4 regions of the Streptomyces sp. NPDC053474 genome follow, and region 4 is predicted to be linked to each of the others. Evidence: riboswitches for the same ligand, from Rfam matches in the RefSeq annotation. Region 4 holds a riboswitch; each other region holds the start of a gene.

Region 1 (7,018 bases), on a different contig from region 4:
CGCAGGTCCTCTATCTGGAGCACGCGGCGCCCGACCGGGACATCTCGCTGTACGTCAACTCCCCCGGCGGCGACTTCAGCGCGACGACCGCGATCTACGACACGCTGCGGTACGCCTCCTGCGAGGTGGAGACGGTCTGCCTCGGACAGGCCGCGGCCGCCGCCGCGGTGCTGCTGGCCGCGGGCACGCCCGGCAAGCGGTCGATCCTGCCCGGCGCCCGGGTGCTGCTCCAGCAGCCCGCCCTGCCCGAGCCGGTGCGCGGCCAGCCGACCGACCTGCGGATCCGCGCGGAGGAGCTGCGGCGCACCCGCGCGCTCCTGGAGGAGATGCTCGCCCGTCACACCGGGCGCACGCCCGAGCAGATCTCGGCGGACATCGAGCGGGACACGGTGCTCGACGCCGAAGCCGCCGTCGCCTACGGTCTGGTGGACCGGGTCGTCCCGAGCCGCAAGGCCGCGCGCCCGGACGCGGAGTGAGGCGCGGGTGCTTCCCGAACTGCCGCCGCTGCCCGCGCTGACCCGCGCCGAGGGCGAGCTGGTCGACGCCTACCTGGCGGTCCTCGACCTCCTCGGCCGGATCAACCCGGCCCGCGTCGAACACACGTACGGCGGGTTGCGTGCCGCGCAGGCGCTGGTCGCCCGGGCGACCGAGCTGCGGGACGCGCTGGCGCTCATGCATCAGCGCGGGGAGAACGAGGTGCACGCGCCGACGCTCGCGCGGGCGCTGCGCGTCCTGGACGGCGAGCGGCGCGCCGCGCGCGTGACGGTGCCGCCGCCGACGGGGCCGTGACGGAGGTCAAGGCGGCGTCGGCGGACGCGGGTCCGTCATGATTCCGCCCGATTCACCCCCCACGACCGGCCGTCCCGTGCCACACTTCCAGCCAGCCCTCATTCCGTTTTCGGCCTGGTCACCCCGTGCGCCGGTGACATCTGACACCGTGGAACGCGCCCCGGACCCAGCGCGCCTGCGCCATCCGCCCGTTGCCGGTGTGCGCCGATGTCGGGCCGAGTTCGGGGTTGCCCCGGAGATGACCAGAGATGATCGCCCCTTCTGCGTAATCGGCGATCGTCCCGGCGGCCCCCCGAAAATGCGCAACTCCCTTACGCCGCACCCGGATTCGGGCGTTCCGGCGCTGATGGGGCAATCATCTCCGAGTGTGACCTAGACCCCATTCGGGCGCTGTCCACCGGAACGGGTCAGGCGTGAGGAGCCTCACATACCGCCGATCCGGCTCGGCTTTTTCGCCCCTCTCGGGTGAAGATCCCTTCCGACGACAAGCCCCCGCCACAGGCGGCGGGGCGATCCGGGCGGACGCCGAATCCTGCCGCCGCCCGGATGCCCGGTCGACATCTGTGCACCGGCAGGAGTGGAGGACCCAGCAAGGCGGGCCGTCCGGCTAGTCCGGAAGGCCCTTGGGGTGAAGTCGCATCGCGCGGCCGGGCATCTTCGCCTGCCCGAACCCGACAGGTCATCCTTCTCAGGCGGCTGACGAAGGGTTGCGCATGACTGCGCTGCATCGTGTTCCGTCGCTGCTGACGAGGGCCAGTACGGCTTCGGCTCTCACACTCGCCGCCGTGGGCGGCACCATCGTGGCCCCCGGGCTCACCGGAGACGCCCAAGCGGCCACCTCGCACGGGACGAAGGCGCTCAAGGTCGCGGCGTCCAAGAAGGGCTCCCCGTACCGCTACGGAGCGGTCGGGCCGAACCGTTTCGACTGCTCGGGCCTGACGCTCTACTCGTTCAAGCGCGTCGGCAAGAAGCTGCCGCGCACCGCACAGCAGCAGTACAACAAGACCCGCAAGGTGTCCTCCGCCAACCGCACCCGGGGGGACCTGGTCTTCTTCCACTCCGGCCGGAGCGTCTACCACGTCGGCATATACGCCGGTAAGGGCAAGATCTGGCACGCCCCGAAGCGGGGCACCGTGGTGCGGCTCGAGAAGATCTGGACCAACCAGGTCTGGTACGGCCGGGTCCGCTGACCCGTCGGCGGGCGGCGGCCCACCCAGGGCCCGCGCCGCCGCCCGCTCCGGGCGCCACCAGCGCCTTTCGCCGCCGTCCGGTCAGGTCCCGGACGGCGGCACCCTCCCGGACGACGCGGCGGATCACCACGCGCCGCCGGTGTCACCCGCCCGGCCTCGCCGTCAGAGCGGGAGTGGAGCGGCCCCGCGCGGATACTCGTGGACCATGGCCGACCATCACCCCCGTGCCGCGGGCGTCTCCAGACCGGACGCCGCCCGGCACACGCGCAACGAGACGCCGCTGGAGCGGGCCGACCGCAACTTCTCCGAGCTCCTCCAGGAGCTGCGGGTCACCCAGACCGGTGTGCAGATCCTCTTCGCGTTCCTGCTCACCCTCGCCTTCACCCCGCGCTTCCCCTCGCTCGACTCGGTGCAGCGCGCCACGTACGTCGTCACGCTGCTCCTGGCGGTGCTCGCCGCCGCGCTGTTCACGGCGCCCGCCGCGCTGCACCGCACCCTGTTCGCGCGGGGTGCCAAACCGCTGATCGTGCGGGTGTCCTCGCGGCTGGCGGCCGTCGGCCTCGCGGTGCTCGTGCTGGCCCTCACCGGATCCGTCCTGCTCGTCGTCGACGTGGCCGTGGGCCGCACGGACGGGGTGCTCGCGGCCGTGGGCACGTTCCTGGTGTGCGGCGGGCTGTGGGGCGTGCTGCCCCGCCTGGTCGGCCGCGCGGGCGGGCGGAGCTGACCCGCGCGCGGGTCAGCTCTGCACCGGCACCGACCACGGCAGTGTGATCCACACCGTCTTGCCGCCCTCCGCCGTGGGACGGACCGTGAGTCTGCCGCCGCACTCGGCGGTGAGCCAGCGGACGATGACCATGCCCCTGCCGTTGTCCTGCTGGACGGCGGCGGGCAACCGCTGGGGGAAGCGGGGGTGGCTGTCCGTGACGCCGATGCGCAGCCGCTCGTCGCGGTCGAGCCGCACGTCCACGGTGAAGGTGGGCGAGAGGCCGAGGGTGTGCTGCACCGCGTTCGTGGCGAGCTCGGAGACGATGAGCCGCACCGTGTCGGCCACGTCGGCGTCCGACGGCAGGCCCCACTCGGTGAGGACGTCCGCCACGTACGTGCGGGCGGTGGAGACCGAGACAGGGTCGCTCGGCAGGGTGACTGATGCTTCCTGGTGGTCTGCCATGACGGCGCCGTCCCTTTCCCACCGGGACCGCACTTCCGACGCGTGGCGAAAGTACTGAGGATCGTCCCGGAGCTGGTGCTTCGCGCCAGATTGCCACTCTCGGGCGGGCAGCGCCCGCCGATCCACCGAGATGTGCATATATCTGTCGCTCGAAGCGGTGAACTCTGCGACGGCAGACCGTATTTGGGCGCAACACTGGCAGTTCCCCTACTGTCCCCTACCGTTGGCGCGGTCCTCCGGAAGGACCCAGAAGGAGACAGCCATGCAGTACGGTCCCGCGGTGCGCCGTCGCAAGCTCGGCGCGGAATTGCGGGCGTTGCGCGCCGAGGCTGGGCTCACCAGCGGCGAGGCCGCCTCCCTCGTCGGCTGGCACCAGTCCAAGGTGAGCCGGATCGAGACGGGCCGCAGCGGCGTGAAGGCCGCCGACGTACGGCTTCTCCTTGAAGCGTACGGCGTTCAGGACCCGCATCTGCGGGAGCTGCTCGTCGCCCTCGCGGGCGGGGGCGACGAGCACGGGCGCCACCACTGGTGGCACGCCTACCGCGGGCTCCTGCCGCCCGCGTACCGGGACTTCATCAGCCTGGAGTCGCAGGCCTGCCGGGTGCGCACGCTGGAGACGACGGTGGTTCCCGGCCTGCTCCAGACGCCCGAGTACGCCCGCGCGGTGACACGTGCCGCGCTCGGCGGGCGGCCCGAGGAACAGGTCGAGGCCCTCGTGCAGGTGCGCCTCGCCCGCCAGGACGTGCTGCGCAGCGAGCCGCCGCTGCGGCTGAGCGTGGTCCTGGACGAGGCGGTGCTGCGGCGGCAGGTGGGCGGCCCCGAGGTGCTTTCCGGACAATTGCGCCGGTTACTGGATGCGGCTCGGCTGCCACAAGTGCGGCTCCAAGTACTCCCGTTCGCCTCCGGCGAGCACATCGGCCTGATCGGGCCTTTCGTTATTCTCTCCTTTCCGAACATTTCCGATCTGGATGTGGTTGTTCTCGACCACTTGACGAGTAGCCTCTACCTCGAACGGAAAGAAGACCTTCAGGCGTACACCGACGCCTTCAACTCGCTTCGCGGACAGGCGCTTTCCGTTCAGGATTCAATGGATTTCATCGCCGAGTTAGGTGACGGCGCGTAAGGAGGCACCATGACTGCACTGCCTCGGTACGTTCCCTCCAGCACGTCTCTCAGGGGCGCGCGGTGGCGGCGCAGCAGCCGCAGCAACGGAATGAACAACTGTGTGGAGACGGCCCCGCTCGGCGCAGGCCCCCTGACGGGTCTGCTCGCCGTGCGCGACTCGAAGGACACGGCTGGCCCGGCCGTGCTCTTCTCCCCCGCGGCCTGGGGAGTCTTCGTCGACGCCCTTCGATGAAGGCCCACGGCCCTTAGGTGAGGCCCGAGTGAGTGCGCCGGACCCCGGACCCAGGTCGTAGGTGCCAGATCTCAGGTGTCAGGGTGCGGTGCGGCTGATCACCCCGACGACCTCGGCGACCTGTGCGTCGCTCAGGTCCGCGCGGGCGGTCAGCCGCAACCGCGAGACGCCGTCGGAGACCGACGGCGGACGGAAGCACCCCACGGCGAGACCGGCGGCACGGCAGTCGGCCGCCCAGCGCACCGCCGCCTCGGGTGACGGGGCGCGCACGGAGACGACGGCGGCGTCCGGACGGACCGCCGAGAACCCCTGACCCACCAGCAGTTCGTGGAGCCGACGCGCCACCGCACGCGCGCGTGCGGCGCGCTCGGGCTCGCGGCGGAGCAGCCGCAGCGCGGCGAGCGCCGCCCCGGCGGCCGCGGGCGCGAGGCCCGTGTCGAAGATGAACGTACGGGCGGTGTTGACCAGGTGGTCGATGACCCGCGCCGGGCCGAGCACGGCGCCGCCCTGGCTGCCCAGGGACTTCGAGAGCGTGACGGTGACCACCGTGTCGGGCGCGCCCGCGAGCCCGGCGGCGTGCGGGGCGCCCCGGCCGCCGTCGCCGAGGACGCCGAGCCCGTGGGCGTCGTCGACGACGAGGCCCACGCCGAACGTGCGGCAGGCGGCGGCCAGTTCGGCAAGCGGCGCGGCGTCGCCGTCCACCGAGAACACCGAGTCCGTCACGGCGATCGCGGGGCCCTCGTGGGTGCCGAGCGCCTTGCGCGCCGCCTCGGGGTCCGCGTGCGGCACGACCTGGGTGGCGCCGCGCGCGAGGCGGCAGCCGTCGATCAGGGAGGCGTGGTTGCCCGCGTCCGAGACGATCAGCGAGCCGTAGGGAGCCAGGGCGGTGACGGCCGCGAGGTTCGCCGCGTAGCCGGAGGACAGCACGAGGGCGGCCTCGAAGCCGCAGAAGGCGGCCAGTTCCCGCTCGAGGTCCGCGTGCAGTTCGGTGGAGCCCGTGACCAGGCGCGAGCCGGTGGCGCCGCCGCCCCAGCGGTGGGCGGCGGCGGCCGCGCCCGCGGTGACCTCCGGGTGGCGGGTGAGACCGAGGTAGTCGTTGCCCGCGAGGTCGAGCAGGGTGGTTTCGGCCGGGCGCGGGCGCAGGCGGCGGACGAGCCCGGCGCGTTCGCGCGCCCGCGCCCGCTCGTCGATCCAGTCGAACGGCGCGCTCGCCATGAGGCCTCCAGGTCGTCGCCCGCCTGAGCGGGGCGGGGGGATACGTTTGTAGACAGTGCACAGACCCTAGCTGTCGCGCCACCGGGCCATGGTGTGGCAATACCCACAGCTGTCAGGGCTTCTGTTGTGTGGTTTCTCCATGGTCAGACGGACGCGCGTACGCCAGGATCGGCGCCATGGATCTGCTCAACACGCTGGTGGACAAGGGGCTTCGGCGCGAGCTGCCGACCCGTGACGAGGCGCTCGCCGTGCTCGCGACCTCCGACGACGAACTGCTCGACGTGGTGGCGGCGGCCGGAAAGGTGCGGCGCCACTGGTTCGGTCGGCGGGTGAAACTGAACTATCTGGTCAATCTGAAGTCGGGCCTGTGCCCCGAGGACTGCTCGTACTGCTCGCAGCGGCTCGGCGCGGACACCGGCATCCTGAAGTACACCTGGCTGAAGCCGGACGAGGCGTCGCAGGCCGCGGCGGCCGGGCTCGCGGGCGGCGCCAAGCGGGTCTGCCTGGTGGCGAGCGGCCGGGGGCCGACGGACCGGGACATCGACCGGGTCTCGGACACCATCAAGGCGATCAAAGAGCGACACGAGGGCGTCGAGGTCTGCGCCTGCCTCGGCCTGCTCTCCGACGGCCAGGCCGAGCGGCTGCGCGGCGCGGGCGCCGACGCGTACAACCACAACCTGAACACCTCGGAGTCGACGTACGGCGACATCACCAAGACGCACACCTACGCCGACCGCGTCGACACCGTGCAGAAGGCGCACGCGGCCGGTCTGTCGGCCTGCTCGGGGCTGATCTCGGGCATGGGCGAGACGGACGAGGACCTCGTCGACGTCGTCTTCGCGCTGCGCGACCTGGACGCGGACTCCGTGCCGGTGAACTTCCTCATCCCCTTCGAGGGCACCCCGCTCGCCAAGGAGTGGAACCTCACGCCGCAGCGCTGCCTGCGCATCCTCGCGATGGTGCGGTTCGTCTGCCCGGACATCGAGGTCCGCATCGCGGGCGGCCGCGAACTGCATCTGCGCACGCTCCAGCCGCTGGCCCTGCACCTCGCCAACTCGATCTTCCTCGGCGACTATCTGACCAGCGAGGGCCAGGCGGGCAAGGCCGACCTGGAGATGATCGCGGACGCCGGGTTCGAGGTGGAGACCACGGACCAGGTGACGCTGCCGGAGCACCGCCGGGGCGGAGGATGCGGTTCCGGTTCTGTGTCCGGGGCCGATGAGGGCGCGGGCTGCGGCTCCGTCTGCGCCTCCGCCGAAGCGCCCGAGGCCTCCGGGCAGGCCGAGCCGGGCGGCGCGC
Region 2 (7,018 bases), on a different contig from region 4:
GGCGGGTCGGTGACGGCGCCATCGCGCACGAAGTGCCGCTCGGTCATGCGGACGCAGCCGACGTCCACGGAACGGGCCGCCCGGACGCCCGCGTCGCCCACGACGAACTCCGTGGAGCCGCCGCCGATGTCCACGACGAGGTAGGGCGTCTCCAGGTCGGCGCGGCCCGTCAGCTCCTTGGTGGCGCCCGTGAAGGAGAACTCCGCCTCCTGGTCGCCGCTGATCACCTCCGGCTCGACGCCGAGGATGTCCAGGACGCCGCGGACGAACTCCTCGCGGTTCTCCGCGTCGCGCGACGCGGAGGTCGCCACGAAGCGGGTGCGCTGCGCGCCGTGCTCCTTGATGACGGCGGCGTACTCGCGGCAGGCCGCGAAGGTCCGCTCCAGGGCCTCCGGGGCGAGACGGCCCGTCTTGTCCACGCCCTGTCCGAGACGGACGATCTGCATGCGGCGGTCGAGGTCGACGAGCTCGCCCGTGGCCGGGTCGGCGTCCGCCACGAGGAGCCGGATGGAGTTGGTACCACAGTCGATGGCGGCCACACGGGTCACGCTGGGTGCTCCTTTGCTTTGCCGGTTGCGCGGCGGTGAGGGGCTGTGCCCACCGGTTCCGCCCCGCGGAACGATTGCCCACAGCGAGAAGACGGACGATCAGGCGCTCCGCGTCGGGGCCGGTCCTCGCGCAGCCGGGGCTTTCGGGTGGGTGGGCGGCGGGGAGGGATCCCGCCGCGGTAGCGGCGGGTACGGGAACTGCTCAGCCGTCGGCGGGCGAGACGCAGGGGCCCTTGCGCCACCACTCCGGGAGCATGGCGATGGCCTCGTCGCCGAGGGGGTTCACGCCGGGGCCCGCGGCCAGGGAGTGGGCGACCAGGACGTGCAGGCACTTCACGCGGTCCGGCATGCCGCCGGCCGAGGGAAAGCCCTCCAGGACCTCGATGGAGTCGCGCCGGGCGATGTAGTCCTCGTGCGCCGCGCGGTACGCGGCGGCGAGCTCCGGGTCGGCCGCGAGCCGCTCCGTCATCTCCTTCATCACGCCGTTGGCCTCCAGCGTGCCGATCGCGGAGGCCGCGCGCGGGCACGACAGGTAGAACGTCGTCGGGAACGGCGTGCCGTCCTCGAGCCGGGGGGCCGTCTCGACCACGTCCGGGTTGCCGCAGGGGCAGCGGTGCGCGATGGCCCGCAGGCCGCGCGGCGGGCGGCCCAGCTGCGCCTGGAACGCGGCAATGTCGGCGTCCGTGGGCGCGGTGGACTCGGTCTGGGGCGGGGGCGTTTCCATGCCTGTCTTTCGGTGGGTGCGAGGGTCGGATCAGTTGTCGTCGGGACGGCCCGCGGCGCCGGAGCCGTCCGCCTTGTCGATGCCGTCCCAGACGTTGGAGTACCAGGGCCGGTCGGTGCCGCCGCCGTCGGGGCGGTGGCGTTCGGCGGCCTGGGGGTCGATCACCGTGAAGCCGGTCTCGCCGGGCATCACGTAGTGCAGCCGGTCGCGGATGCGCTGCTCGGCGTAGGCGTCGTCCTGCCAGCGGGCCTTCTCGTCGCGCAGGCGCTCGACGTTCTCGCGGTGCTCGGCCTGCTTCTGCCGCTGCTCGGCGATCTCGGCGCGCTGCGAGACGTACTGCCGCATCGGGTAGGCGAGCGCGACCACCAGCGAGCACACCACGAGGACGAGCAGCGCCGCGCGCCCGGTGAGCCGGGAGCGGCGGGCCTGGCGCTTGGTCTGGGAGCGGTAGACGCGCTCCGCGGTCTGCTCGCCGAGCAGCTTGAGCCGCGTCGCGGTGGAGAACCGGTCGCGGTTCTTCACGGCCATGTCCGCCTCCCCAGTACGTGCGTACGTCCCCGCACACGGTACGGGACCGAGTACGGGGACGTACGTACGACTGGCTAGGCCTTAGCCCTGGAAGCGGCTCAGCCCTTGAAGCGCGGGAACGCGCTGCGGCCCGCGTACACCGCGGCGTCGTCGAGGATCTCCTCGATGCGAAGCAGCTGGTTGTACTTGGCGACGCGGTCCGAGCGGGCCGGGGCGCCGGTCTTGATCTGGCCGCAGTTCACCGCGACGGCGAGGTCGGCGATGGTGACGTCCTCGGTCTCGCCGGAGCGGTGGGACATCATGCACTTGAAGCCGTTGCGCTGGGCCAGCTCGACGGCGTCCAGGGTCTCGGTGAGCGAGCCGATCTGGTTGACCTTGACGAGCAGCGCGTTGGCGGCGTCCTCGTCGATGCCGCGCTGGAGGCGCTCGGGGTTGGTGACGAAGAGGTCGTCGCCGACGATCTGGACCTTGTCGCCCAGCTTCTCGGTGATGATCTTCCAGCCGTCCCAGTCGTCCTCGTACAGCGGGTCCTCGATGGAGACCAGCGGGTACGCGGAGACCAGCTCGGCGTAGTAGTCGGTCATCTCGGCGGCCGAGCGGGACTTGCCCTCGAACTCGTAGGAGCCGTCCTTGTAGAACTCGGACGCGGCGACGTCGAGCGCCAGCGCGATCTGCTCGCCCGGGACGTAACCGGCCTGCTTGATGGCCTCGACGATGAGGTCGAGGGCGGCGCGGTTGGACTCCAGGTTCGGCGCGAAGCCGCCCTCGTCGCCGAGGCCGGTGGACAGGCCCTTGCCCTTGAGGACCTTCTTCAGCGTGTGGTAGACCTCGGCGCCCCAGCGCAGGGCCTCGGAGAAGGACTCCGCGCCGATCGGGGCGATCATGAACTCCTGGATGTCGACGTTGGAGTCCGCGTGGGATCCGCCGTTCAGGATGTTCATCATCGGCACCGGCAGCAGGTGCGCGTTCGGACCGCCGAGGTAGCGGAAGAGCGGCAGGTCGGAGGCCTCGGAGGCGGCGTGGGCCACGGCCAGGGAGACGCCGAGGATGGCGTTGGCGCCGAGCGAGCCCTTGTTGTCCGTGGCGTCCAGGTCGAACATGGCCTGGTCGATCAGGCGCTGCTCGGTGGCGTCGTAGCCGACGAGCTCCGGGCCGATCTGCTCGATGACGGCGAGGACGGCCTTCTCCACGCCCTTGCCGCCGTAGCGGTTGGCGTCTCCGTCACGGAGTTCGATGGCCTCGAAGGCGCCGGTGGAGGCGCCGGACGGAACGGCGGCACGGCCGGTGGAGCCGTCGTCGAGGCCGACCTCGACCTCGACCGTGGGATTGCCTCGGGAGTCCAGGATTTCCCGGGCTACGACGACGTCGATGGACGGCACGAGCATCTCCTTATGGGGTGTGACGCGGGGTACGCGGGGGTACTAGGGGCCGCGCTGGCCCCTGCGACACGAGCCTAACCGGCTCCGGGGCATCGGCCATCCGACCGCCCAGCACATGGACGGGCCGACGGACCGCACGCGGATAGTTCCCTCAGCAAACAAACTACCGGACAAAAAGGTACCGCCCCGGTGCGTCGGGGGGACGCGCACCGGGGCGGTAGCCCATGGGGACGGGGTGGCTCCGGGCGCTGCCGGGGCCGGGGCGGGTCAGCTGAGGTGCAGCTGCTGGCCCGGGTAGATGAAGTCGGCGTCGGAGACGATGTCGTCGTTCAGCTGGTACAGCTTCTGCCAGCCGCCCTTGACGTGGTGCTCCTGGGCGATCTTGGACAGGGTGTCGCCGGACTCGACCTTGTACTCGCCGTCGCCCTTCTTCACGACCTTGCCGGTCGGGGTCTGGACGGTCTTCTTCTCGACCTGCGGCGCGGCCTGCTGCGGCTGGTGCTGCGGCTGCGGCTGCGGCTTGGGAGCGGCCTGCTGCTGCGGCTGCGCCTGCTGCTGGGGCTTCGGCTTGGCCTGCTGCTGCGGCTGCTGCTGGCCACCGCCGGAGGAGCCGCCGCCGGTGTACGGCGAGCTGGACAGGCCCACGCCGCACTTCGGCCAGGCACCCTTGCCCTGGCCCGCGAGGACCTTCTCGGCGATCTCGATCTGCTGGGCCTTGGACGCCTTGTCGGCGGTCGGCGCGTACTTCGTACCGCCGTACGCGGCCCAGGTGGAGGCGGAGAACTGCACGCCGCCGTAGTAGCCGTTGCCGGTGTTGATGGACCAGTTGCCGCCGGACTCGCACGCGGCGACGCGGTCCCACTCGGCCGGGGTGGCGGCGTTGGCCGTGCCGGCCGCCATCAGCGGGGCGGCGACAGCGGCACCGGTGACACCGACGACGGTGGCGGCGCGGGTGGCCTTGTCGAGCTTGGTCGGACGACGGTGCTTGCCCTTGCCGGAACGCAGCATGAAGTGATCCCCTCACCGACGCCTGCGAGGTGAGCTGTCGGGTTCGGGCGGGTGAGTGCCCGGCCGCACGTCCTAGCGCGCGACTTCACCCCTAGCCGTGTCCGTGCGTCCCGCGGTCTGGCGACCGCTCAACGTCCGGGCCCGGCACTTACCTTGGGTCCCCCGCTCCTGCCTTCGGCGCTCGAAGCGACGACTGTTCCCGTCCGGCCGTTGGCAGGATTCGGCGTACCGACCGGCGGGGCCCGCTGTGGCGAGCGGTCATGACCGTAGTCAGGCAATCATCCGAATTTCAAAGACGATCAGGGCTTCTGAGACCCATCTCTCACTTGCCTCTCACCGTCTTTAAACCGGACATTCATCGCGAACTGCCGGGCTTTCGGCCTACTTCCCGCCCGGCTCCCCCTCGGTCACTTCCTTGTCGTCCGCGCCCAGTTCGAGCCGCTGACCGGGGAGGATGAGGTCCGGGTCGGAGCCGACGGTCTTCTTGTTGCCCGCGTACAGATCCGACCAGCCGCCGTCAAGGTCGTGGCTGTCGGCGATCGCCGAGAGGTTGTCGCCGGAGCGGACCGTGTACGTGCCCGCGGGGCGCTCGGCGCCGGGGACGTCCCGCGCGTCGCCGCGCGAGGCGTGACGGCCGGGGCCGGTGTCGCCGGACGGGGCGTTCTCGTCGGCGCGGTCGCCGCGGTGGCGGCCGGAGGAGCCGTTCCGCGACGCGTCGTCCGTGCCGGGCCCGGCACTGTCGGACTCCCGCGGCGAAGCGCTGTCGTCCGCACCGGACTTGTCGGAGCCGTCGGCGGCGGGCTTGCGGTGCTTGCCGCCGCGCCCGTCGCTCTTGCCGCCCTTCTCGCCCTTGCCGCCCTCGTCGGCGCGGTCGGCGCCGCCGTCCCGGCTGTCCGCTTCGTGACCCTTGTCTCGCGCGTCGGCGGAACTCCCGGGCTTCTCGGCCCTGTCGGAGTCGTCCGCGTCCGTGGCGGCGCCCTCGCGCTCGCCCTTCGCGTCCTTCTCGCCCTTGCGCTCGTCCTTCTCCTTGCCCTCGTCCTTGCCGGACGTCGTGGACCCGTCGGAGTCCGCGGGGCGCGGCGGGGTCGTGGGCAGGCCCGGGTCGACGTCGGCGGCCGCGCCGCCCGTCGTCAGGCCCGCGGCCGGGGCGCAGTTCGGCCAGGCGTCGGGGCCGCGGTCGGCGAGCACGTTCTCGGCGACGTGGATCTGCTGGGAACGGCTCGCCTGGTCGGCGGTCGGCGCGTAGGAGAGGCCGCCGTACTGCTCCCAGGTGTCCTGGGTGAGCTGGAGGCCGCCGTAGTAGCCGCTGCCCTTGGCGCTCCACGCGCCGCCGCTCTCGCACTCCGCGACCTTGTCCCACGTCTCGGCGTCCGCCGCGCTCGCGCTCGACGCGCCGAGGAGCGGGAGGGCGATGGCGGATCCGGTGACGCCCGCCGTGACGAGGATCGCCGGGACCTGGCGGGGGCGACGGTGACGGCCTTGGCCGGAGAGCATGCAGGTGCCTTTCGTGGACGACAGGTCGGGCGCGGCGCGAGCGCGAGCGCGCGGGTGCCGGGCCGTCGTGAACGTAGCGGCACTCGAACGCCAGTCACAAGTCGGTTCAGCCGAGATCACGCGAAAGTCACATGGTTGACGGCCCATCAGCACGGGTGACCCGCGGGGCGGGTGTGAAACGCACCGGCAAGGTCCGCAGGCCCCGCATGATGAGCCCGCCGCGCCACCTCAACTCCTCCGGGGCCACGGCCAGTTGCAGGTCGGGCAGGCGCCGCAGGAGGGTGGCCAGGGCGGTCTGGCCCTCCAGGCGGGCCAGCGGGGCGCCGAGGCAGTAGTGGATGCCGTGGCCGTAGCCGAGGTGCTGGTTGTCACGGCGCGAGAGGTCGAGGCGGTCGGGCTCGGCGAAGCGGTCGGGGTCGCGGTCGGCGGCGGCGAGCACGACGAGCACCGGGTCGCCCGCCGCGATGTCCTGGCCGCCGATGCGCAGCGGCTCGGTGGCGAACCGCCAGGTGGCCAGCTCGACGGGGCCGTCGTAGCGGAGCAGTTCCTCGATGCCGGTCTCCAACAGGCCCGTCTCGCCCGCGTCGAGGGACTCCTGGAGCGTCTGGCGCTGTTCGGGATGGGTGAGCAGGGCGTACGTACCGTTCCCGATGAGGTTCACGGTCGTCTCGAAACCGGCGAACAGCAGGATGAAGGCCATCGCCGCGGCCTCGTTCTCGGTGAGGTGCTCGCCGTGGTCGGAGGCGCGGATGAGGCCGGAGATCAGGTCGTCGGCGCCCTCGTCCGCGAGGGTCTCCCGCTTGCGGTGGATGAGCTCGGCGAGGTAGCCGCGCATCTTCTTCACCGAGCGCGCCACGCCGCCGCGTGGGCCCCCGCCGTGCCGGATCATCATCCCGGCCCAGTCCCGGAAGTCGTCCTGGTCCTCGCGCGGTACGCCGAGCATGTCGCAGATGGCGTAGATCGGCAGCGGGAACGCGAACTCGTGGATGAGGTCGGCCTCGCCCCGCTCCGCGAACCCGTCGATGAGCTGGTCCGTCAGCTCCTGCACCCGGGAGGCGAACTCCGCCACGCGGCGCGGCGTGAACGCCTTCGACACCAGGCGGCGCAGCCGGGTGTGGTCCGGCGGGTCGATGTTCAGCAGATGCGTCATCAGCTCGGCCTTGCGCTCGCCCGGGATGCCGGTCTTGCCCTTGGCGTGCGCGGGCTCGTCGTGGTGGGCCGGGTTCTTGCTGAGCCGCTGGTCGGCGAGGGCCTGCCGCGCGTCCGCGTAGCGGGTGACCAGCCAGGCCTCCACGCCGCTCGGCAGCCGCCGCCGGGTCACGGGGGCGTGTTGGCGG
Region 3 (7,018 bases), on a different contig from region 4:
GTCCCGCCGCACTAAAATCGACGGCACTGTGTCTGAGAACTCCCGCCCGAAGGGCGCCCCCCGTTTCCCCGAAGGTCCCGTGCCCGACCCCTCCGGGGGCCGGTTCGAGCGGCGGATCCGCAGCTTCACGCCGCGCCGCAGCCGGGTCACCACCGCCCAGGGCGACGCCTTGCAGCGCCTGTGGCCCAAGTGGGGCTTCGACATCGACGGCGCGAAGGTGCTCGACCTCCAGGAGCTGTTCGGCTCCGAGGCGCCCGTCGTCCTGGAGATCGGCTTCGGCATGGGCGAGGCCACCGCGCAGATGGCCGCCGCGGACCCGGACACGAACATCCTCGCCGTGGACGTGCACACCCCCGGCCAGGGCAACCTGCTGAATCTCGCGGAGCGGAACGGCCTGTCCAACATCCGGGTCGCCAACGGCGACGCCGTGATCCTGCTCCGGGAGATGCTCGCCCCGGAGAGCCTGGACGGCGCGCGCGTGTATTTCCCCGACCCCTGGCCCAAGGCCCGCCACAACAAGCGGCGCCTGATCCAGCCGGACTTCCTGACGCTGCTCGCACCCCGGCTCAAGCCCGGCGCGGTGCTGCACTGCGCCACGGACTGGGAGCCGTACGCGGAGCACATGCTGGAGGTGCTCAGCGCGCACCCCGACTTCGAGAACACCCAGGCGGACGGCGGGTACGCGCCGCGGCCCGACTTCCGACCGCTGACCCGCTTCGAGGGCCAGGGCCTGCGGAAGGGACACGTCGTGAACGACCTGCTGTTCCGCCGCGCCGCCACGCTCGCCCAGGACTGAGGCGCGCGGCCGGGCCCGGGGCACGACGCACGACGCCGGGCCCGGGGCACGACGCGGGCCGCCAAGGCCCGAGGCACCGTCGCGGCCCGCCGCAACCCTCGTTAGGGTCGATTCGTGGCCACCAGCCCCGCACTCCCGAGCCACCCGACGCCGCCCGGCGGGCCCGACGGGTCCGACGCGTCCGCCGGAGCGCCCGGGCCCCGGCATCCGCACTGGTGGCAGCGCGGGGCCATCCGGGCGACGGGCCTGGTCATCCTGCTCGCCCTCTCCGGCCTGGTGATCCTCGCCCTGGTGCGCGAGCAGACCGGCACCGAGGGCTTCCTGGTGGGGCTCGGCCTCGCCACGCTCCCCGTGCCGCTGCTGATCGCCGCGTTCCGCTGGCTGGACCGGGTGGCGCCGGGCCCCTGGCGGAACCTTCTGTTCGCCTTCTCCTGGGGTGCCTGCGCGGCCGCGCTGATCGCGATCATGGCGAACAGCTTCGCGACCCGCTGGATAGCCACCGCGACGGCCGACCCGACCAGCGCGGACACCCTGGGCGCGACCGTCATAGCCCCCGTCGTGGAGGAGACGGCGAAGGCGGCGGCCGTCCTGCTCGTCTTCCTGTTCCGCAGAGCCGACTTCACCGGGGTCGTCGACGGGTTCGTGATAGCGGGCGTCACCGCCACCGGCTTCGCGTTCACCGAGAACATCCTCTACCTCGGCAACGCCTTCGGCACCGACCAGCTCAGCGGCGAGAGCGGCCTCGCCTCGGTGACCGCCGCGACCTTCTTCGTCCGCGTTGTCATGTCACCGTTCGCGCATCCGCTCTTCACCGTGCTCACCGGCATCGGCTTCGGCATCGCCGCCGTGACCGCCGAGCACCGCACCGCCCGCCGCGCGCTCCTGCCGTGCGCCGGGCTGCTCCTCGCGATGGGCCTGCACGCCGTCTGGAACGGCTCCGCGGGCTTCGGCGAGTACGGCTTCTTCGTCGTGTACGCGACCTTCATGCTGCCGCTCTTCGGCCTGCTCACCTGGCTGGCCGTCTGGCTGCGCCGGCGCGAGCTGCGCCTCGTGCGCGACGAGCTGCCCGTGTACGTGGCCGCGGGCTGGTTCACCGCGCCCGAGCCCTACGCGCTCGGCTCCCTGTCCGCCCGCACGCTCGCCCGTGACTACGCGGCCTTCCACCTGGGCAAGCCCGCGGGCCGTACCGTCGTCGAGTACGAGACGTGCGCGACGGCCCTCGCGCTCCTGCGCCACCGCGCCCGGCACGGCAGGGCGGGCGCCGACTTCGTCGCGCGGGAGCGGGAGCTCCTTGAGGCCCTGTGGGAGCGCAGGGCCGTGGCCGCGCCCGCGCTCGGGTACGCGGCGCGGGCGACGGCCCCGGTCCAGGTGCCGCTGCCGCACGCCGCGTACGGGCCCGTCGGGGCGTACGGCCCGGTGCTTCCCCCGTGCCACAACCCCTATCGGCCCTGACGTCAGGCGGAGGCCGCCGTGAGGGCCGCGAGCTCGGCCTCGGTCAGCTCCAGGTCGCCCACCGCGAGGAGCGCAGGAAGCTGCTCCAGGGTGCGGGCCGAGGCGATCGGCGCCGCCACGGTCGGCTGCGCGGCGAGCCAGGCGAGGGCGACGGTGGCGACCTCGGCGTCGTGGGCCTTCGCCACCTCGTCGAGGGCGGCCAGGACGCGGCGGCCGCGCTCGGTGGCCAGATACTCGCCCGCCTTCTCGGCGCGGGCGCTGTCGACCCGCGTGCCCGGGCGGTACTTGCCGGTCAGGAAGCCCGCGGCGAGGCCGAAGTAGGGGACGGCGGCGAGCCCGGAGCGCGACGCGATCTCCTGGAGCGGGCCCTCGTAGGTGTCGCGCGAGACGAGGTTGTAGTGCGGCTGGAGCGCCACGTACCGGACCAGGCCCTCGCGGTCGGAGAAGTCGAGGGACTCCTGGAGGCGCTCGGCGGTGATGTTCGACGCGGCGATCGCGCGCACCTTGCCCGACCGCACCAGCTCGTCGAGGGCGGTGATGAACTCCTCGACGGGCACGGACGGGTCGTCGTAGTGCGTGTAGTACAGGTCGATGTAGTCGGTGCCGAGGCGGCGCAGCGACTCCTCGGCGGCGGCCTTGATGGTGCTCGCGGACAGGCCCTTGTACTCGGGCAGCGCGCCGACCTTGGTGGCGACCACGACGTCGTCGCGGTTGCCGCGCTCGGCCATCCACCGTCCGAGGACGGTCTCGGACTCGCCGCCCTTGTTGCCGGGCACCCAGAACGTGTAGGCGTCCGCGGTGTCTATGAAGTTGCCGCCCGCGGCGGCGTAGGCGTCGAGGACGGCGAAGGACTGGTCCTGGTCGGCGGTCCAGCCGAAGACGTTGCCGCCGAGGGCGAGCGGGAAGACTTCGAGGTCGGACGATCCCAGAGGGCGAAGTGTGGTCATACCGGCGCCAACATCCTTGCGAAGTCGGGAATTCCGGTGTCGGACGACGGATTCCAGACAATGGATTCCAGGATGTGGAACCGGCCGGGGAGGGCTGCGGGACGGAGGAACCGGCGGCCCTGGCGTCGGGGGGTCGTCGCCAGGACCGCCGGAGTCTGAGGACCCTTCGCGGTCAGCGGTCAGCGGTCAGCCGGGGTCAGGGGGTCAGGCCCTTGCCGCGCAGCCAGGACAGCGGGTCGATGGCCGCGCCGCCCGTCCTGACCTCCAGGTGGAGGTGGACCCCGGTGACGTTGCCCGTGCCTCCCATGCGGCCGATGACGTCGCCGGTGCTGACCTTCTGGCCCACGCTGACGGAGAGCGAGGACTGGTGGCAGTACCAGATCTCGGTGCCGTCATCGAGCTTCAGGACCGTGCGGTAGCCGTACGCGCCCGCCCATCCGGCCTCCGTGATGGTGCCGGAGTGGACGGCCTTGAGCGGGGAGCCGTTGGAGCCCGCGAAGTCCAGGCCGGTGTGCCGCCCGGAGGACCACATGGCGCCGGAGTCGCCGAAGTGGGAGGTGAGGACGTACGAGGAGGCGGGCAGCGTGTAGCTCTTGGCGAGCTTCGCGAGGCGCTCGGCCTCGCGCTTCTTGCGGGCCGCCGCCTCCTTCTTCCGCTTCTCCTCCGCGGCCTTCGCCTTGGCCTCGGCCGCCGCCTTGCCCTGCTGGGCCGTGGCGGTCGCGGCGGCCCTGGCCACGGCCGCGTCCTCGGCCTGCCTGCGCTGCGCGTCGTCCGCCTGGTGGTGCTGGTCCTCGGCCTGCTGGAGGATGCGGGCCCGCAGCACCTCGCCCGCGTCCGTGGTGCCCCGCTCGGCGTCGGCACCGGTGACGCCCGCGGAGCTGAGCGGCGCCGCGGCCGCGGCGGTGGCCGGTGCGGCGGTGTCGTCGCCGTCGACCAGGGAGCCGACGCCGGGCAGCGACCCCAGGTCCGGCAGGGCGATGGAGACCGGCGGCTTGCCGCCCTGCGCGGTGGCGATGCCGCCCGCGCCGACGGCGGCGATGACGCCGACGCCGAGGACGGTGGAGCTGCGGGCGAGGCCGCCGCCCTTCTTGTGGATGCGGTGCTTGCCGCGCACGGGGCGGACGGTCTCCGCGGTGGGGTTCCACTCCTCCCAGGAGGCCGGGGGCTCCGGGGAGGCGCAACCGGCGTACCCGGCGGGCGCGAAGGCCTCGGCCTGGTCGGCGTACCCGGTGTGTCCCCCGGGTCCTTCGCCGCCGTCGGCACCCTCGATGAGACTGCCGTGGGGTATGAGCGCTTCTGGGGCAGGCCGGTTGGACGCCACGGGGGCGCACTCCTTTCCTTCCTTCTCGCCTACCGGGTTAGCTGACGGGTTCGGAGCAGGAAGGTCTCCTACGGCCGCTGCTCGTGCGGCGGATACGGGTCCGCGTGCGCGAGAGGCGTCCGATTCACCCCAAGATGGTGGTTCCCCGGCTCCCTTGCGGGATTAGGCGCGTGCGCGCGGAGCCGCCGGGTGTGACGGCTGGGACGACCGCGCTGCGTTATCGAACGTTAATAGACAGCGGGTCGGTATTCCAAGCTGTTCGAGTTGATCGTTAACGCTTACGCCACGAACACAACGGGACATCAGGGCCGGGAATAGGGCGAGTTGAGCGTGCGCCATGACGCTGCGCAGCGGGATCGATCTTCAGCTGCGGATGACGGGTCGTCAGTTGCGCTGCGCTGGGGCTCCGTTCAGTCACAGGGCGTGACGGGTCGTCGTACGGCGAGGAGCGCCATGTCGTCGGTGGCGCCGCCGCCGGTGTGGTCGAGGACCTCGGCGACGAGCGTGGACAGGAGCGCGTCGGGGGCGTCCGCGCCCGAGAAGACGCGGCCGCCGAGCCGGGCCGCGGGGTCGTAGAAGACGCCCCGCGCGTCCCGGGCCTCGCTGAGCCCGTCGGTGTGGAGCAGCAGCGTGGATCCGGGCGGGAAGTCGGTCTCGTCCGCGCGGTCGGGCCAGGCGCCGAGGTCGCCCATGCCGAGCGGCAGCGCGGGTTCGGTGGGCGAGAGCACGCGCAGGCGCCCGTCGGCGCGCAGCAGCAGCGGCTCGGGGTGGCCGCGGTTGACCAGGCGTACGCTGCCGCCGCCGCGCGGGATCTCCGCGAGGACCGCCGTGGTGAACCCCTCGAAGGCGTCGAGCCCGTCGCGCCGCGTGCCCTCGCGCGCCAGGGCACGCTCCAGGCGCTGCGCCACGGCCTCCAGGGTGGCCTCCTGCTCGGCCGCCTCGCGGAAGGCGCCGATGACGACGGCGACGGCGGCCACCGCGCCCATGCCCTTGCCGCGTACGTCGCCGACGATCAGCCGGACGCCGTGCGGGGTGTCCTGCACCGCGTACAGGTCGCCGCCGATGAAGGCGTCGGCCTGCGCGGCCTCGTACCGGGCGGCGACGTCCAGGCCGCCGATGCGCGGATCCGGCTGCGGCAGGACGGCCCGCTGCGCGGCCTCGGCGATGGAGCGGGCGGAGGCGAGGCGGGCGTCGCCGCGGCGGACGACGCGGTTGATCACGACGGCGAGGGCGCCGACGGTCAGCATGGTGACGAACGAGGTGACGACCTCGACGTCCACGCCCGCGTGGTTGTCGACGCGCAGGGCGAGCACGGCGGCGCAGGACACGGCGGCCGTCGCCACGGTGGTGCCGAGCGAGAAGAACGGGGCCGCGATCAGGGGCGCGGCGGCGAACAGCGGGGACGCGGTGAACTGGGGCGGTGTGAGCGTGTCGAAGACGACCCCGACGACGATCAGGAGCGGGGGCAGCACGCGGGTGAGGGCCCGCTCGCGGCGCGGTGCCGGGCCCTCAGCGCCCATGGCACGCCCCCGGCCCGGCTCCGGCACGGAGGCCCCCACCGCCCAAAGCAACCACCGCTCCACTCCCGCCGCAGACCCGCCGCATCGGCCCAAGGCTTCCCGCGTTGGGGCCCGGGGGCGACCCGGCGTGCTCCGAGTGGGTGATCCGGCGGGCAGCGTGCGCCCTGGCGCGGGGCGGTGGCGCACCTGCTCGCGCGGACGGCGTGCGCCCCCGGCGACGCTGTGCGGGCCCGGCCCCCGAGCCGCGGGCCCGGCCGTGCGGGCCCGGCCCCGGCCGTGCGGGCCCGGCCAGAAACACCGAAGGCCCGGAACCTGATCGGTTCCGGGCCTTCGGCCTCTAGTAGCGGGGACAGGATTTGAACCTGCGACCTCTGGGTTATGAGCCCAGCGAGCTACCGAGCTGCTCCACCCCGCGTCGGTGAACCCAACAGTACGCCATCAGGGGCACAGAACGCGAACGGGTACCCGAGGTGCCCCACGCGCCTCAGGTGTTCTCCGCGTGCGTCAGCGTCTCCCAGGCCACGAACAGGTCGTCGGTGCCCTCCGGGCGCCGCTCCAGGGTGAGCTTCCGGGTGTTCGGCAGGTCCATGCCGAGGCGGCCGCGCAGATGGTTCAGGCCGACCTCCGTGTCGGGCCCGAGGTCGCGCTGGAGCCTGCCGCCGCACAGCCAGCCGGGCGCGGTGGCGCCGAGCTGGTAGCCGGAGTGGAACTCGAACGCGGCCCGCAGCCGGTCCTTGACCTCGGCGTACAGGTCGACGCCCTGGTGCCAGGCCGTCTCGGCGATGTGGGCGGTGGCGGCCAGGGAGTACCCGGCGTGCTTGAAGTTGCGGCAGGTCTCCTGCGCGAGCCCGTCGGCGAATTTCTTCTGGCCGAACCAGTAGCGGCTCAGCTCGGCCGCCGTGTCGAGGTCGCTGCCCCGGGGCGCCACGGGCAGCGGCCCGTCGGACTTCAGATAGAAGTACGCGGGCACGCGGCTGCGGAA
Region 4 (7,018 bases):
CCAGGAAGCGCGACGGCGGGTTGTACGACGGCTGGCCCCAGGCGCTGCGCATCGAGGACCGCGTGAGGTAGAGCCGCTCCCGCGCGCGCGTGATGCCGACGTACGCGAGGCGGCGCTCCTCCTCCAGCTCCTTGGTCTGGCCGAGGGCGCGCATGTGCGGGAACACGCCGTCCTCCATGCCCGTCAGGAACACGACGGGGAATTCGAGGCCCTTGGCGGTGTGCAGCGTCATCAGCGTGATGACGCCCGAGCCGTCGTCCTCCTCGTCGGGGATCTGGTCGGAGTCGGCGACGAGCGCCACCCGCTCCAGGAAGTCGGACAGCGACCCGGCCTCGCCCTCCTGGCGCTCCTGCTCGAACTCCAGGGCCACGGCGGCCAGTTCCTGGAGGTTCTCGATGCGCGTCTCGTCCTGCGGGTCCGTGGAGGACTGCAACTCGGCCAGGTACCCGGTCCGTTCGAGTACGGCCTCCAGGACGACCGCCGGGCCCGCGCCCGACTCGACGACGGTGCGCAGCTCCTCCATGAGGGCGTTGAACCGCTTGACGGCGTTCACCGAGCGGGCCGCCATGCCGTACGCCTCGTCCACGCGGCGCAGGGCCTGCGGGAAGGAGATCTTCTCGCGCTGCGCCAGCGCGTCGATCATGGCTTCGGCGCGGTCGCCGATGCCGCGCTTCGGCACGTTCAGAATGCGGCGCATCGGTACGCCGTCCTCCGGGTTGGCGAGGACCCGCAGGTAGGCCAGGACGTCGCGGACTTCCTTGCGCTCGTAGAAGCGGACGCCGCCGACGACCTTGTAGGGCAGGCCGACGCGGATGAAGATCTCTTCGAAGACACGCGACTGCGCGTTCGTCCGGTAGAAGATCGCCACGTCGCCGGCCTTCGCGTCGCCCGCGTCCGTGAGGCGGTCGATCTCGTCGGCGACGAACTGCGCCTCGTCGTGCTCGGTGTCGGCGACGTAGCCGATGATGCCCGCGCCCGCGCCCGCGTTCGTCCACAGGTTCTTGGGGCGGCGGCTCTCGTTGCGCTCGATGACCGCGTTGGCGGCGCTGAGGATCGTCTGCGTGGAGCGGTAGTTCTGCTCCAGGAGGATCGTGGTGGCGTCCGTGTAGTCCTCCTCGAACTGGAGGATGTTGCGGATCGTGGCGCCGCGGAAGGCGTAGATGGACTGGTCGGCGTCACCGACCACGCACAGCTCGCCGGGCCCCTCGCCTTCCTCGCCCTCCTCCAGGGGAGGGCCGACCAGCTCGCGCACCAGCGCGTACTGCGCGTGGTTCGTGTCCTGGTACTCGTCGACCATGACGTGCCGGAAGCGGCGGCGGTAGTGCTCGGCGACGTCCGGGAAGGCGCGCAGGAGGTGCACCGTCGTCATGATCAGGTCGTCGAAGTCGAGGGCGTTGGCCTCGCGGAGGCGCGACTGGTACATCGCGTACGCCTGGGCGAGGGTCTTCTCGAAGCCGTCGGCGGCCTGGGCGGCGAAGTCCTCCTCGTCGATCAGCTCGTTCTTCAGGTTCGAGATCTTGGCGCTGAAGGACTTCGGCGGGAACTTCTTCGGATCCAGGTCCAGGTCCCGGCAGACCAAGGCCATCAGGCGCTTGGAGTCCGCGGCGTCGTAGATCGAGAACGAGGACGTGAAGCCCAGCTTCTTGTACTCGCGGCGCAGGATGCGCACGCACGCGCTGTGGAACGTCGACACCCACATCGCACCCGCGCGCGGGCCGACGAGCTGCTCGACGCGCTCCTTCATCTCGCCCGCGGCCTTGTTCGTGAACGTGATCGCGAGGATCTGGCCGGGGTGCACCCCGCGCTCGGCGAGCAGGTACGCGATGCGGTGGGTCAGTACGCGGGTCTTGCCGGAGCCCGCGCCCGCGACGATGAGCAGGGGGGATCCCGCGTGCACGACAGCCGCGCGCTGGTTCTCGTTCAGCCCGTCGAGGAGCGCCGCCGGGTCGAGGGCCGGGCGGGGGGCGCCGTCCCGGTAGTACCCGTCCCGGGGTGCGGGCGCGTCGAACTTCCCGTCGAACAGGTCGTCCGGAATCGGCTCCGGAGCGCTGTCCTCGGGCGGCGGCGGGGGCTCCTCCTCAGCGCCCTGCGAGGGCTTGAGGTCCGCCAGGAAGCTGTCGTCAAAGAGGCTGCTCATCGCCTCCCGAGTCTAGGCGGCCCCACTGACAAACCACCCCGGGTTCCGGCCACCGCCCCGGCCGCCCGGCGCCGCCCACGGGGTGCCACCGGGCGGTCACGCCGGGCCACGCCGCAGGTGAGCCGCGTCGCGGCGGCTCCGGGCCCCACACGGAGGTGCGGAAAGTCACGAAAACGTATCGGGCATATCGAACATCAATCTTCCCCCGCGCCACCGGAGTTGGCTAGCGTGCTCCGCGGGCCGCACGTCCCCCCAAACCGGCGAACCACGCCGGGCCGCGCGGCCTCCGCCGAGTCCGACGCGCGCCGATCCCGACGCGTCCGGAGCCGGGGACCCACCATGATCCTGGGGTGAATCCGTCCCGCTGCGCCTCGCACGGGCCGGTAGGGCAGCCCTTCCGAACCGCCCGAACCCGACAGCTAACCCGGTAGGCGGTCCACGGAAGGAGTCGCCTCCCTTGGCGTCGCACCGCAAGCCGCGCACCCGATCCCCCCTGGCACGCAGCGCCCCCGCACTCGGCATCACGACGGCCGCGCTGACCTCCGTAGCGCTCCTGTCACAGAGCGCGAACGCGGCACCGTCCGCCCCCGCCGAGCCCACCAGGCCCGCCGAGCCGAGCCTCGAAGAGGTCCAGAAGAAGGTCGACGACCTCTACCACCAGGCGGGCGTGGCCACCCAGAAGTACAACTCGGCCAAGGAACGCACTGACAAGCAGCGCAAGCACGTCGACAAGCTCCTGGACGACGTCGCCCAGCGCACGGACGACCTGAACGAGGCCCGTCGGCAGCTCGGCTCCTTCGCGGCCGCCCAGTACCGCACCGGCGCCGTCTCCGAGACCGCCGCGTTGATGCTCGCCGACGACCCGAAGGGCTTCTTCGACCAGAACCACCTCGCGGACCGGCTCACCAACCGCCAGAAGAAGGCCGTCGACGACTACCAGACCCAGCAGGTGGCGGCCACCAAGCAGCGCGCGAAGGCCGCGAAGAGCCTGAAGACGCTCAGCCGCTCCCGCGACGAGCTGAAGTCGAGCAAGCGGACCGTCCAGACCAAGCTCGGCGAGGCCCGCACCCTCCTGTCGAAGCTGACCGCCGAGGAGAAGGCGCGGCTCGCCGCGATCGAGAAGCGGAAGGAGGAGGCGGCCCGGCGCAAGGCCGCCGAGCTGGCGCGCAAGCAGGCGGAGGAGGAGCGTAAGCGGAAGGCCGAGGAGGCCAGGGAGGCCGAGCGGCGGGAGCGGGAGCGGGGCTCCGACGGCGGCTCGGGGGCGGGGGCCGGGTCGGGCTCCGACACCGGTACCGGGTCGGGAGCGGGTTCCGACTCTGATTCCGGTTCGGGTTCCGGTTCCGGTTCTGGTTCCGGGAGCACGGACGGCGGGTACGCCGCGAAGGCCGAGAAGGTGATCGGCTTCGCCGAGAAGCAGATCGGCAAGCCCTACGTATGGGGCGCCACGGGCCCCGGCTCCTACGACTGCTCCGGGCTCACGCAGGCCGCGTGGAAGACCGCCGGGATCTCACTGCCCCGCACCACCTGGGACCAGGTGAAGGTCGGCACCACGGTGTCCACGTCCAGCGCCAAACGCGGTGACCTGGTCTTCTTCTACGACGACATCAGCCACGTAGGGATCTACATAGGCAACGGCAAGATGATCCACGCCCCCAAGCCGGGCGCGAACGTACGCGTCGAGTCGATCTACTACATGCCGATCCACAGTGTGGTCCGGCCCGCCTGATCCATCTCCCTAGGAGGGCGACACGTTTTCGGCCCTCTACGTAGAGGGTTCGCTGCTCTACGTAGAGGGCCGAAAACGTGGGCGGTGGGCGGCTACGTCCACAGGACGGCGATGAAGATGTTCGCCGTCGTCAGCGCGCCGACCGCGCCGAACATCGCCTTGTCCACCCTCTCCTCGTCGCGCTTCAGGTACACGAGCCCGAGGATCACGACGAGGACCGCCATCTTGATGCCGATCTTGAGGTTGTTGACCTCGTTGTCGTCGGCCTGGTTCAGGCCGACCAGGGCCACGCCCGTGATCAGCATGGTGAGCGCGCCGTGCAGCATCGGGGGGCCGAAGCGGGCCGTGCCGTCACCCATCGCCTTCATCTGGGTCAGGAAGCCGCCCAGGAGCGAGGCGATACCGATGATGTGCAGGCCGACGAAGAGATGGATGAGTACGTCCATGGGGCGGAGCCTAACCGGGCCCGTATCACCCCCCTTCAGGCAGGTGGACCACAAACACCACATCGGTCACAGGAACGGGTGAAGCGGGTGCCGACCGGCCGCCGGAGCGGTCGCGCCCGGTCACGAGCGGGCCACGGGCGCCACTTCCGCACAACAGGTCACGACCCGGTGACGGCGAGGTTTAGCGTCCATGACCGGTGACCGGCTCCCCACCGTCGTCCGGACCAGGGACGGCAGCCGGACATCACCGCCGAGAAGTCCGGCGGCGCCTCGTTCCCCCTGTGCGCGGCGTCGCCGGACCCGTACCGGACCTGGCCACTGTGGAAGGACGTGGAGCCTCCGTGCCACAGCACCGCAAGCCGAAGCAGCGCTCGCTCAGCGGCCATACGGCCCGTACCGCCGCCACCCTCGCCCTCGCGTCGGCGGCCACGGCGACCGCCTTCGAGGGCACCGGACACGCCGAGCCGCGGCTCTCCCTCGGCGAGGTGAGGGCCAAGGTCGACCGGCTGTACCGCGAGGCCGAGGTCGCCACCGAGAAGTACAACGGCGCCAAGGAGAAGGCCGACCGGGCCGAGGAGTCCCTGCGGGACCTGCGGGACGAGGCCGCCCGCAAGACGGAGCGGCTCAACTCGGCGCGCCAGGGCCTCGGCTCACTGGCCACCGCCCAGTACCGCGCCGGAGCCGTCGACCCGTCCGTCCAGCTCGCGCTCTCCGCCGACCCGGACGCCTTCCTCGACCGGGCCACCCGCGCCGACCACGCGGGCCGTCGCCAGGCCGCCGAGGTCGCCGACGTACGACGCCAGGTCAGGGAGCTCGACCAGCTCCACACCGAGGCCGACGACACCCTCGGCGACCTCAAGTCCCGTCAGGCGGACCTGCGGAAGCACAAGAAGACCGTGACCGGCAAGCTCGGCGAGGCCAAGCGCCTGCTCGCCCGGCTGACCGCCGACGAACGGGCGCGCCTCGCCCGCGCCGAGCGCGACGACGAAGCCCGTGGCCCAGCGGGCTCAGGCAGCCCCGACAGCTCCGACAGCTCCGGGCGGCCGTCCCGCGACGACGCGCGCGGCGCGGTCCCGGCGGGCACCGTGAAGGCCCCCGACTCCCGCGCCGCGAAGGCCGTCTCGTACGCCTACAAGGCGCTCGGCAGCCCCTATGTCTGGGGCGCCACGGGCCCGAACGCCTTCGACTGCTCCGGCCTCACGCAGGCCGCCTACCGCGCGGCGGGCGTCTCGCTGCCGCGCACGACCTACGCCCAGATCGACGCGGGCCGCCGCGTCGGACGCTCCGAACTCCAGCCGGGCGACCTGGTGTTCTTCTACTCCGGCATCAGCCACGTCGGCCTCTACGTGGGCAACGGCCAGATGATCCACGCCCCCAACCCCAGCGCGCCGGTCCGTCTGGCCCCCATCGACCAGATGCCGTTCGCGGGCGCCACACGGGTGGCGTGAGGGCCGCGCGGGAGCGGGGCGGGCGGGGACGCCGCCGGGCGGTCGTGGGGCGGGCAGCGCGTCGGCACGGGACGTAACGGGGTGACGGGACGGAGCTTGCCGGGCCGGGCAGGGCGCTGGAGCGGCGCCGGAGCGGGGCGTGGTGGGCCCGTCAGACGAGCCGTCGGGCCGTCGCCCACCTCGTCAGCTCGTGCCGGTTCGACAGCTGGAGCTTCCTCAGGACCGCCGACACATGCGACTCGACCGTCTTCACGGAGATGTACAGCTGCTTGGCGATCTCCTTGTACGCGTACCCGCGCGCGATGAGGCGCAGGACCTCGCGCTCGCGCTGGGTGAGGCGGTCCAGGTCCTCGTCCACCGGCGCCGCGTCCGTCGAGGCGAAGGCGTCCAGGACGAAACCGGCGAGGCGCGGCGAGAACACCGCGTCGCCCTCCTGCACCCGGAAGATCGAGTCGACCAGGTCGGTGCCGGTGATGGTCTTGGTGACATAGCCGCGGGCGCCGCCCCGGATGACGCCGATGACGTCCTCGGCGGCGTCCGACACGGACAGCGCGAGGAACCGCACCGGGCTCTCCGCGTCGGCCATCAACGGCGCGCAGCGGCGCAGGACTTCCACCCCGCCGCCGCCCGGCAGGTGCACGTCGAGCAGCACGACCTCGGGCCGGGCCGCCGTGATCACCGTGACCGCCTGGTCGACGTCCGCGGCCTCGCCGACGACCTCGACGCCCGTGCGCTCGGTCTGGCCGATCTCCGCCTGCACTCCCGTGCGAAACATCCGGTGGTCGTCGACCAGGACGACCTTCACCCGCCGTGCGGCGCCGGTCCCGGCCTCCGCTGCCCCGGCGGCCGGATCCACGGGCCCGCTCGCTTCGGTCGCGTCGCTCATGTCGCCGCCGTCCTCTCCATCTCCAGCTCGACTTCCGTGCCGCCGCCCGGCACCGTGCGCAGCCGCGCCGTACCGCCGTTGCGCTGCATGCGGCCGATGATCGATTCTCGTACGCCCATGCGGTCGTCCGGTACCGCGTCCAGGTCGAAGCCCGGGCCGCGGTCGCGGACCGACACGAAGACCGTCTCCCCCTCGACCTCGGCGAAGACCTGCACCGCGCCGCCCTCGCCACCGTACTTGGCGGCGTTCACCATCGCTTCTCTCGCGGCCTGCATCTGCGCCGTCAGGCGCTCGTCGAGCGGGCAGTCGCCAACGACGACGACCTCGATGGGGACGCCGTGCTTGTCCTCGACCTCCGCGGCGTTGCGCCGGACC

The links. A riboswitch is a leader RNA that binds a small molecule or an ion and turns the genes downstream of it on or off. The one in region 4 is predicted to bind cyclic di-AMP.
Region 1: it holds a riboswitch for cyclic di-AMP, as region 4 does, so the genes downstream of both, ACIG3E_RS25810 (C40 family peptidase) here and ACIG3E_RS02130 (NlpC/P60 family protein) in region 4, are expected to answer to the same signal.
Region 2: it holds a riboswitch for cyclic di-AMP, as region 4 does, so the genes downstream of both, ACIG3E_RS13080 (transglycosylase family protein) here and ACIG3E_RS02130 (NlpC/P60 family protein) in region 4, are expected to answer to the same signal.
Region 3: it holds a riboswitch for cyclic di-AMP, as region 4 does, so the genes downstream of both, ACIG3E_RS06860 (M23 family metallopeptidase) here and ACIG3E_RS02130 (NlpC/P60 family protein) in region 4, are expected to answer to the same signal.

Annotation. Positions count from the first base shown of each region.
Region 1 covers NZ_JBITXV010000011.1:100,046-107,063, reverse strand. Annotated here, with positions in the region: gene ACIG3E_RS25820 (ATP-dependent Clp protease proteolytic subunit) at 1-476, shown strand, start outside; gene ACIG3E_RS25815 (hypothetical protein) at 484-789, shown strand; cyclic di-AMP (ydaO/yuaA leader) riboswitch at 1,303-1,499, shown strand; gene ACIG3E_RS25810 (C40 family peptidase) at 1,503-1,979, shown strand; gene ACIG3E_RS25805 (DUF6328 family protein) at 2,185-2,703, shown strand; gene ACIG3E_RS25800 (ATP-binding protein) at 2,716-3,147, opposite strand; gene ACIG3E_RS25795 (helix-turn-helix transcriptional regulator) at 3,410-4,270, shown strand; gene ACIG3E_RS25790 (DUF397 domain-containing protein) at 4,280-4,504, shown strand; gene ACIG3E_RS25785 (8-amino-7-oxononanoate synthase) at 4,583-5,719, opposite strand; gene bioB (biotin synthase BioB) at 5,896-7,018, shown strand, end outside.
Region 2 covers NZ_JBITXV010000005.1:46,405-53,422, forward strand. Annotated here, with positions in the region: gene ACIG3E_RS13060 (exopolyphosphatase) at 1-548, opposite strand, end outside; gene ACIG3E_RS13065 (DUF501 domain-containing protein) at 751-1,272, opposite strand; gene ACIG3E_RS13070 (septum formation initiator family protein) at 1,303-1,800, opposite strand; gene eno (phosphopyruvate hydratase) at 1,899-3,185, opposite strand; gene ACIG3E_RS13080 (transglycosylase family protein) at 3,447-4,187, opposite strand; cyclic di-AMP (ydaO/yuaA leader) riboswitch at 4,192-4,377, opposite strand; gene ACIG3E_RS13085 (transglycosylase family protein) at 4,569-5,681, opposite strand; gene ACIG3E_RS13090 (cytochrome P450) at 5,809-7,018, opposite strand, start outside.
Region 3 covers NZ_JBITXV010000002.1:702,889-709,906, reverse strand. Annotated here, with positions in the region: gene trmB (tRNA (guanosine(46)-N7)-methyltransferase TrmB) at 29-796, shown strand; gene ACIG3E_RS06870 (PrsW family intramembrane metalloprotease) at 911-2,248, shown strand; gene ACIG3E_RS06865 (aldo/keto reductase) at 2,251-3,195, opposite strand; gene ACIG3E_RS06860 (M23 family metallopeptidase) at 3,392-4,516, opposite strand; cyclic di-AMP (ydaO/yuaA leader) riboswitch at 4,528-4,695, opposite strand; gene ACIG3E_RS06855 (PP2C family protein-serine/threonine phosphatase) at 4,927-6,036, opposite strand; tRNA gene ACIG3E_RS06850 (tRNA-Met) at 6,378-6,451, opposite strand; gene ACIG3E_RS06845 (alginate lyase family protein) at 6,521-7,018, opposite strand, start outside.
Region 4 covers NZ_JBITXV010000001.1:485,819-492,836, forward strand. Annotated here, with positions in the region: gene pcrA (DNA helicase PcrA) at 1-2,137, opposite strand, end outside; cyclic di-AMP (ydaO/yuaA leader) riboswitch at 2,431-2,587, shown strand; gene ACIG3E_RS02130 (NlpC/P60 family protein) at 2,595-3,863, shown strand; gene ACIG3E_RS02135 (hypothetical protein) at 3,956-4,309, opposite strand; gene ACIG3E_RS02140 (NlpC/P60 family protein) at 4,651-5,757, shown strand; gene ACIG3E_RS02145 (LuxR C-terminal-related transcriptional regulator) at 5,909-6,643, opposite strand; gene ACIG3E_RS02150 (PspC domain-containing protein) at 6,640-7,018, opposite strand, start outside.